DNA from 2 places in the Streptomyces sp. NPDC048258 genome. Region 1 is predicted to be linked to the other one. Evidence: riboswitches for the same ligand, from Rfam matches in the RefSeq annotation. Region 1 holds a riboswitch; the other holds the start of a gene.
The links. Region 1 has a riboswitch for glycine ahead of gcvP (aminomethyl-transferring glycine dehydrogenase). Riboswitches for the same ligand answer to the same signal wherever they lie in the genome.
Positions count from the first base shown of each region.

Region 1 (3,615 bases):
TGGGACCCGGCGTTGGGCTGGATGGAGACCTTGTCGTAGCCGGTGACCTCGCAGAGACGTTCCTCCAGCTCAGTGATGAGCGTGAGGTAGCCCTCCGCCTGCTCCACCGGCGCGAACGGGTGCAGCTGGCCGAATTCGGGCCAGGTCACCGGCTCCATCTCGGTGGTCGCGTTGAGCTTCATGGTGCAGGAGCCCAGCGGGATCATGCCGCGGTCCAGCGCGTAGTCCTTGTCCGAGAGCTTGCGCAGGTAGCGCAGCATCGCGGTCTCGGAACGGTGCTGGTGGAAGACCGGGTGGGTCAGGTAGTCGTCCGAGCGCAGCAGGCCCTCGGGCAGGGTGTCGTCCGTGGTCGCGTCGAGCGCCTCGATGTCCGCGGTGACACCGAAGGCGGCCCAGACGGCCTCGACGTCGGCGCGCAGGGTGGTCTCGTCGCAGGCGACGGAGACGTGGTCGGCGTCGGCCTGGTACAGGTTGACCCCGCCCTCGCGGGCGGCGGCGACGACCTCGGCCGCACGGCCCGGGACCCGGGCCGTGATGGTGTCGAAGTAGGCCCCGTGCACGATCTCGACCCCGCCGGCCTTCAGACCCGCGGCGAGCAGAGCGGCGTAGCGGTGGGTGCGGCGGGCGATCGTCCGCAGGCCGTCCGGGCCGTGGTAGACGGCGTACATGGCGGCCATGACGGCCAGCAGCACCTGCGCGGTACAGATGTTGCTGGTGGCCTTCTCGCGGCGGATGTGCTGCTCACGGGTCTGCAGCGCCAGCCGGTACGCCTTGTTGCCGTCCGCGTCCACGGAGACGCCGACGAGGCGGCCGGGGAGCGAGCGGGCGTGCTTGGCCTGGACGGCCATGTAACCGGCGTGCGGTCCACCGAAGCCCATCGGGACGCCGAAGCGCTGCGTGGTGCCGACGGCGATGTCCGCGCCGAGCTCGCCGGGGGAGGTCAGCAGGGTCAGCGCGAGCAGGTCGGCCGAGACGGTGACGATGGCACCGAGCTCGTGCGCCTGGTCGATGAGCGGCTTGATGTCCCGTACGGCACCGGAGGCGCCCGGGTACTGGATCAGCACGCCGAAGACGCCGCGCTCGGCGATCTCGGCCGGGATGCCGTCCGACAGGTCCGCGACGACGACCTCGACGCCCGTGGGCTCGGCGCGGGTCTCGATCACGGCGATGGTCTGCGGCAGCGCGTCGGCGTCGATCAGGAACACGCCGTCCTTCACCTTGCCCACCCGGCGCGCGAGGGACATGGCCTCGGCGGCCGCGGTGCCCTCGTCGAGCAGCGAGGCACCCGAGGTCGGCAGCCCGGTGAGGTCGGCGACGACGGTCTGGAAGTTCAGCAGCGCTTCGAGGCGGCCCTGCGAGATCTCGGGCTGGTAGGGCGTGTACGCCGTGTACCAGGCCGGGTTCTCCATGACGTTGCGGAGGATCACCGGCGGCGTGAAGGTCCCGTAGTAGCCGAGACCGATCATCGACGAGAGGACCTGGTTGCGGTCGGCGAGCGAGCGCAGCTCGGCCAGCACCTCGGCCTCGGTCCGCGCGTCGGGAAGGTTCAGCGCTTCGGCGGTCTTGATGACATCCGGCACCGCGGCGGCGGTCAGTTCGTCCAGGGAGCCGTAGCCCACCTGGGCGAGCATCTTCGCCTGCGCCTCGGCATCCGGGCCGATGTGGCGCTGCTCGAAGGGGATGCCTCGCTCCAGCTGGGAGAGCGGAATGCGGTTGGCGGTCATGTACGGAGGCCTCCTGGTCGTATGACCTGCGAGGGGCACCACGGCGCGGGCACCCGGACGGCCTCCCCCTCTGTCATCTCAACCTGAGAGTTTCACCGGCCGCTCGAGGGTCGCTCGAGAGAACCGGCTTTCACCGTCGGTGAGGAGAGGAACCGGCACAGCGTGCCCGGTACCCACTCCTGCTTTCCAGAGTGGCCTCGTCCGTGCGGTACGTATGCCTGAGAGATTCCGGGGAGGATTTGCTCCTTCGGCGCCTCCGTCACGCTCACTCGGAGGACTCTCCCGCACAGGGTCGACAGCCATCACCCAGCCTACCAGCGAGGATCTGGACACTCCCCGAGTGGCCTCAGCCCCCGAAATGCACTTCTGTAGTCATTACGGAGGAGTTGCGACCATTTGGAGGGACCGTGCAGACCGACATCGATCCGCGCAGCCTGATCGGCCGCAAGGCGTTCGACCGCAACGGCACCAAGATCGGCACCATCGACGAGGTGTACCTCGACGACGCCACCGGCGTCCCGGAATGGGCTGCCGTGCGTACGGGTCTGTTCAGCCGGGACGCCTTCGTCCCGCTGGAGCCCAGCGAGCTGGTCGGCGACACCCTGCGGGTGCCCTTCGACCGCTCCCTGATCAAGGACGCCCCGGATTTCGGCGTCGGCCGCCACCTCTCCCCGGAACAGGAACTCCAGCTCTACCACCACTACGGCCTGGACGTGACCCTGCCCACCGACTTCCAGCGCGACTTCGGCCACCTGGCGGGCGACGAAGGCTAGTGCGGTGAACCCTGCCGGTCACAGCGCCGGCTGCTACTCCACCGTCGGCCCCTCCCCCACCAGCGGCAGCGGATCGGACGGCTCCAGCTCGGAGTCGTCCACCCGGAAGGTCCGCACCCGCCCGGGCTCCGATCCGGGCTGCTCGAACCGTACGGTCACCCGCCCGACCCCGCTGCCCTGCACCCACCCGGGCCCGTACACCACGTGCCGTACGTCGCTCCCGGCCGCCCAGCGCCGCTCCGGAGCGGGCTCCGGCTCCCCGGCCGCCTCAACGCCCTCCAGGGCCCCCACAGCCCCGTCCGGCTCAGTGGCCGCCCCTGCCTCACCGGTCTCACCGGACTCCCCCGACTCACCGAGCGGCTCGGCGGCCAGCGACTGGGCGAACAGGTCCTCCTGCGTGTAGTCCGCCAGCCCGGTCACGCCCACCCCGAGCAGCCGCACCCCGCCCGTGGTGTCCACGCCCTCCAGCAGGCGCGCCGCGGCCTCACGCACCACCGCGGGGTCGTCCGTGGGCCCCCGCAGCGTCTCGGACCGCGTCAGCGTCGAGAAGTCGTACCGCCGGACCTTCAGCACGATCGTGCGCCCCGAGTGCCCGGACGCCCGCAACCGCTGCACGCACCGGTCGGCGAGCCGCTGCACCTCGGTCCGGATCCGTACCCGGTCGTGCAGGTCCACGTCGAAGGTGTCCTCCACCGACACCGATTTCGCGTCCCGCTCCGCGACCACCGGCCGGTCGTCCAGTCCCAGCGCCATCCGGTACAGGCCCACCCCGTGCGCGCGCCCGACCATCCGGACCAGCTCGTCCTCCCCGGCCTCCACCAGGTCCCCCACCGTGGTGATCCCGGCGCGGCGCAGGTGCTCGCCGGTGGCCGGCCCCACCCCGGGCAGGGTCCGCACCGACATGGGCGCGAGGAGCTCCCGCTCCGTCCCAGGCTCGATCAGCAGCAGACCCGCCGGCTTGGCCTCCTCGGACGCCACCTTGGCCAGCATCTTCGACCCGGCCAGCCCCACCGACCCGCTGAGCCCCGTGGCGGCCCGGATGTCCGCCCGCAGCCGCTCCCCCGCGGCCCGGGCGCTCGGCCCGTCGAAGGCGACCCCGCCCGCCTCCAGGTCCACGA
Region 1 is NZ_JBICZH010000009.1:334,723-338,337, forward strand. Features, by position in the region: gene gcvP (aminomethyl-transferring glycine dehydrogenase) at 1-1,724, opposite strand, end outside; glycine riboswitch at 1,921-2,019, opposite strand; gene ACGFYQ_RS22455 (PRC-barrel domain-containing protein) at 2,132-2,497, shown strand; gene ACGFYQ_RS22460 (DNA polymerase IV) at 2,531-3,615, opposite strand, start outside.

Region 2 (3,615 bases), on a different contig from region 1:
TGCTCCAGCTCATTCCCCGGCCAGCCGCTGCCCTGCATGTGCCCCTGCCTCCGCGTGTGTTTCCCGCCGAATGTCGTGCCGAGGCTATCGCTCCGCCGGTCCCGGCCCCGCCGCAGGGGCTCCGCCGCCAGGGCTCCGCCCGTGTACCCGCGCCTCAACGCCAGCGCGGCTCAAAGACCGGGGCTCCGCCCCGAACCCCGCGCCTCAAACGCCGGCGGGGCTGATTGTGCCTGCGCTGCCGCGTTCGGGTGCGGCTCCGGACACGGCGCTCCGCGCCCGCGCCTCAAACGCCGGCGGGGCTGACATTGCCAGCCGAACCCAGCCTCGCCGGCGTTCGAGGCGCTGGGGGTACCCCCGGACGGAGTCTGGGGGAGGGTCCGGGGGCGGCGCCCCCGGCAACGGCGCCGCACCGGGACGCGGTGGCTCGGCCACGGGGTCCGGGGCGGAGCCTCGGCGCGTCAGGCGTGGAAGGCGATCCGTGTCACGGCGGCCGCCGAGGCGCGGTCCAGGAGGGTCACCGAGGCGCAGCCCGGTGGGGGGTGGCCGGCTTCCGCGGAGCGGAGGAGGCGGGTCACCGCGCCCCGGTGGCGGCCGAAGGCGTACGCCGACACCCGGCGCCCCCGCGCCGCCTGCCCGGCCAGGGCCTCCGCGGGGCTGCTGTCCAGCAGGAGCAGGTGCAGCGCCCGGCCCCGGCGGCGCGCGGCCGCCGCGAGCAGGCCCCGTACCCAGCTCTGCGTACCGCAGTCGTGCACGACGACCGACGCCCCGGAGCGGAGGGTCCGCCACAGGCCCCAGTAGTGCGCGGCACGCACCAGCGGCCGGTAGACGGCGTACGGCAGCGCCCCCGGCATCCGCTGCTCCCAGCGCTCACGGGTGTCCTGGGAGTCGATCGCCGCGCCCTCGGCCGCCGCCCGCTTGATCAGCGTGCTCTTGCCGCCGCCCGGCAGGCCGGACACCACGACGATGTCCCCCGCGGCGAAGCCCAGCCGCCGCGGGCCTCGTACGCCCAGGCCGCGGAGGTCACGTACGGGCCCTGCCGCCTCGCTCCGCACGCGCGCACCCCGCTGCGCCGGCACCGCGTCCACGGTCGCCGCCGCCGCCACTACTCCGAATCTCCGCACAGTGATCGCCTCCCCCGAATCGGGTCGCCAGGACCCTTGCCCACTGAGTGTAAAGAGACGGTAATCCGGCAGCCCCGGTTCCGGTCCGGCCGCTTGAGCGCCGCACGAACTTTCGGGGCCCCACCCCCGATCACCGCGGTGGCGTGCAATGATGTGCGCCATCTGGACCAACTGCATACCGGCCGCTTGAATCCGCGCGGGAGAGTCCCGGGCACGCCGCAAGGCCGTGCGCGGGCGCCGAAGGAGCAAGAACCTCCCTTGAATCTCTCAGGCCCCGTACCGCGTGGATGAGGCAGATCTGAAAAGCGAGCTGCTCGACAGCTCCACCCAAGGTGCAAGCCGACGATCCCTGGCAACCAGGAACTCTCGGCGAACCTCTCAGGTTCCGATGACAGATGGGGAGGACCCTCCTCGTCATGTCATGCCCTGGGACTCGGGAGCCACACCCATGAGCACTGCCCCCCGTCTGACCGCCCTCGATGCGCTGCACCGTTCCCTCGGTGCGACCATGACCGACTTCGCGGGCTGGGACATGCCGCTGCGGTACGGCAGCGAGCGCGACGAGCACAACGCCGTACGCACCAAGGCCGGCCTCTTCGACCTGTCCCACATGGGCGAGATCACCCTGACCGGCCCGGAGGCCGTCAAGGCCCTGGACTACGCGCTGGTCGGCAACATCTCCACCGTCGGCGTCGGCCGCGCCCGCTACACGCACATCTGCCAGGCGGACGGCGGCATCGTCGACGACCTGATCGTCTACCGCCTCGGCGAGACCGAGTACATGGTCGTCGCCAACGCCTCCAACGCCCAGGTCGTCCTCGACGCCCTGACCGAGCGCGCCGCCGGTTTCGACACCGAGGTCCGCGACGACCGCGACGCGTACGCGCTCATCGCCGTCCAGGGCCCGGAGTCCCCCGGCATCCTCGCCTCGCTCACCGACGCCGACCTGGACGGGCTCAAGTACTACGCCGGTCTGCCGGGCACGGTGGCCGGGGTGCCGGCGCTGATCGCGCGTACGGGCTACACCGGTGAGGACGGCTTCGAGCTGTTCGTCGCCCCCGAGCACGCCGTGGAGCTGTGGCAGGCGCTGACCAAGGCCGGCGAGGGCGTCGGCCTGGTCCCGGCCGGCCTCTCCTGCCGCGACACGCTGCGCCTGGAGGCGGGCATGCCGCTGTACGGGCACGAGCTGACCACCTCCCTCACCCCCTTCGACGCGGGGCTGGGCCGGGTCGTGAAGTTCGAGAAGGAGGGGGACTTCGTCGGCCGCGCCGCGCTGGAGGCCGCCGCCGAGCGCGCCGCCACGAACCCGCCGCGCAAGCTGGTCGGCCTGATCGCCGAGGGCCGCCGCGTCCCGCGCGCCGGTTTCCCGGTCGTGGCCGGCGGACAGGTCATCGGCGAGGTCACCTCCGGCGCCCCGTCCCCCACGCTCGGCCGGCCGATCGCGATGGCGTACGTGGACGCGGCGCACGCCGCGCCCGGCACCTCCGGCGTCGGCGTCGACATTCGCGGTACGCATGAGCCGTACGCGGTCGTGGCCCTGCCCTTCTACAAGCGGCAGAAGTAACACTTCGCACGACCCGACGCGCAGGCCGTCGTACGGACATCCGTACGGCGCCGTCTCAGTACCCAAGACCACTGTTCGTATCCACTCCCCCGCATCCAGGAGAATCAGGTCATGAGCACCCCCCAGCAGCTGCGTTACACCAAGGAGCACGAGTGGCTGTCGGACGCCGTGGACGGCGTCGCGACGGTCGGCATCACGGAGTTCGCGGCCAACGCGCTCGGTGACGTCGTCTACGCCCAGCTCCCCGAGGTCGGCGACACCGTGACCGAGGGCGAGACCTGTGGCGAGCTGGAGTCGACGAAGTCGGTCAGCGACCTCTACTCCCCCGTCTCCGGCGAGATCGTCGAGTCCAACCAGGACGTCGTCGACGACCCGGCCCTGGTGAACTCCGCTCCCTTCGAGGGCGGCTGGCTGTTCAAGGTGCGCATCTCGGAGGAGCCCAAGGACGTGCTCTCCGCCGAGGAGTACACCAAGCTCACCGCCGGTAACTGACCCCAGGGGATCCTGATGTCCGTACTGAACACCCCTCTCCACGAGCTCGACCCCGACGTCGCCGCAGCCGTCGACGCCGAGCTCGTGCGCCAGCAGTCCACCCTGGAAATGATCGCGTCGGAGAACTTCGCTCCGGTCGCCGTCATGGAGGCCCAGGGCTCGGTCCTGACCAACAAGTACGCCGAGGGCTACCCCGGCCGCCGCTACTACGGCGGCTGCGAGCACGTCGACGTGGTCGAGCAGATCGCGATCGACCGCATCAAGGCGCTGTTCGGCGCCGAGGCCGCGAACGTCCAGCCGCACTCCGGTGCGCAGGCGAACGCCGCCGCGATGTTCGCGCTGCTGAAGCCGGGCGACACGATCATGGGCCTGAGCCTGGCCCACGGCGGTCACCTGACCCACGGCATGAAGATCAACTTCTCCGGCAAGCTCTACAAC
Region 2 is NZ_JBICZH010000002.1:459,976-463,590, reverse strand. Features, by position in the region: gene ACGFYQ_RS06285 (enhanced serine sensitivity protein SseB) at 1-38, opposite strand, end outside; gene ACGFYQ_RS06280 (AAA family ATPase) at 459-1,127, opposite strand; glycine riboswitch at 1,309-1,413, shown strand; gene gcvT (glycine cleavage system aminomethyltransferase GcvT) at 1,570-2,685, shown strand; gene gcvH (glycine cleavage system protein GcvH) at 2,797-3,177, shown strand; gene glyA (serine hydroxymethyltransferase) at 3,193-3,615, shown strand, end outside.
Region 2: another riboswitch for glycine. It lies ahead of gcvT (glycine cleavage system aminomethyltransferase GcvT); the one in region 1 lies ahead of gcvP (aminomethyl-transferring glycine dehydrogenase).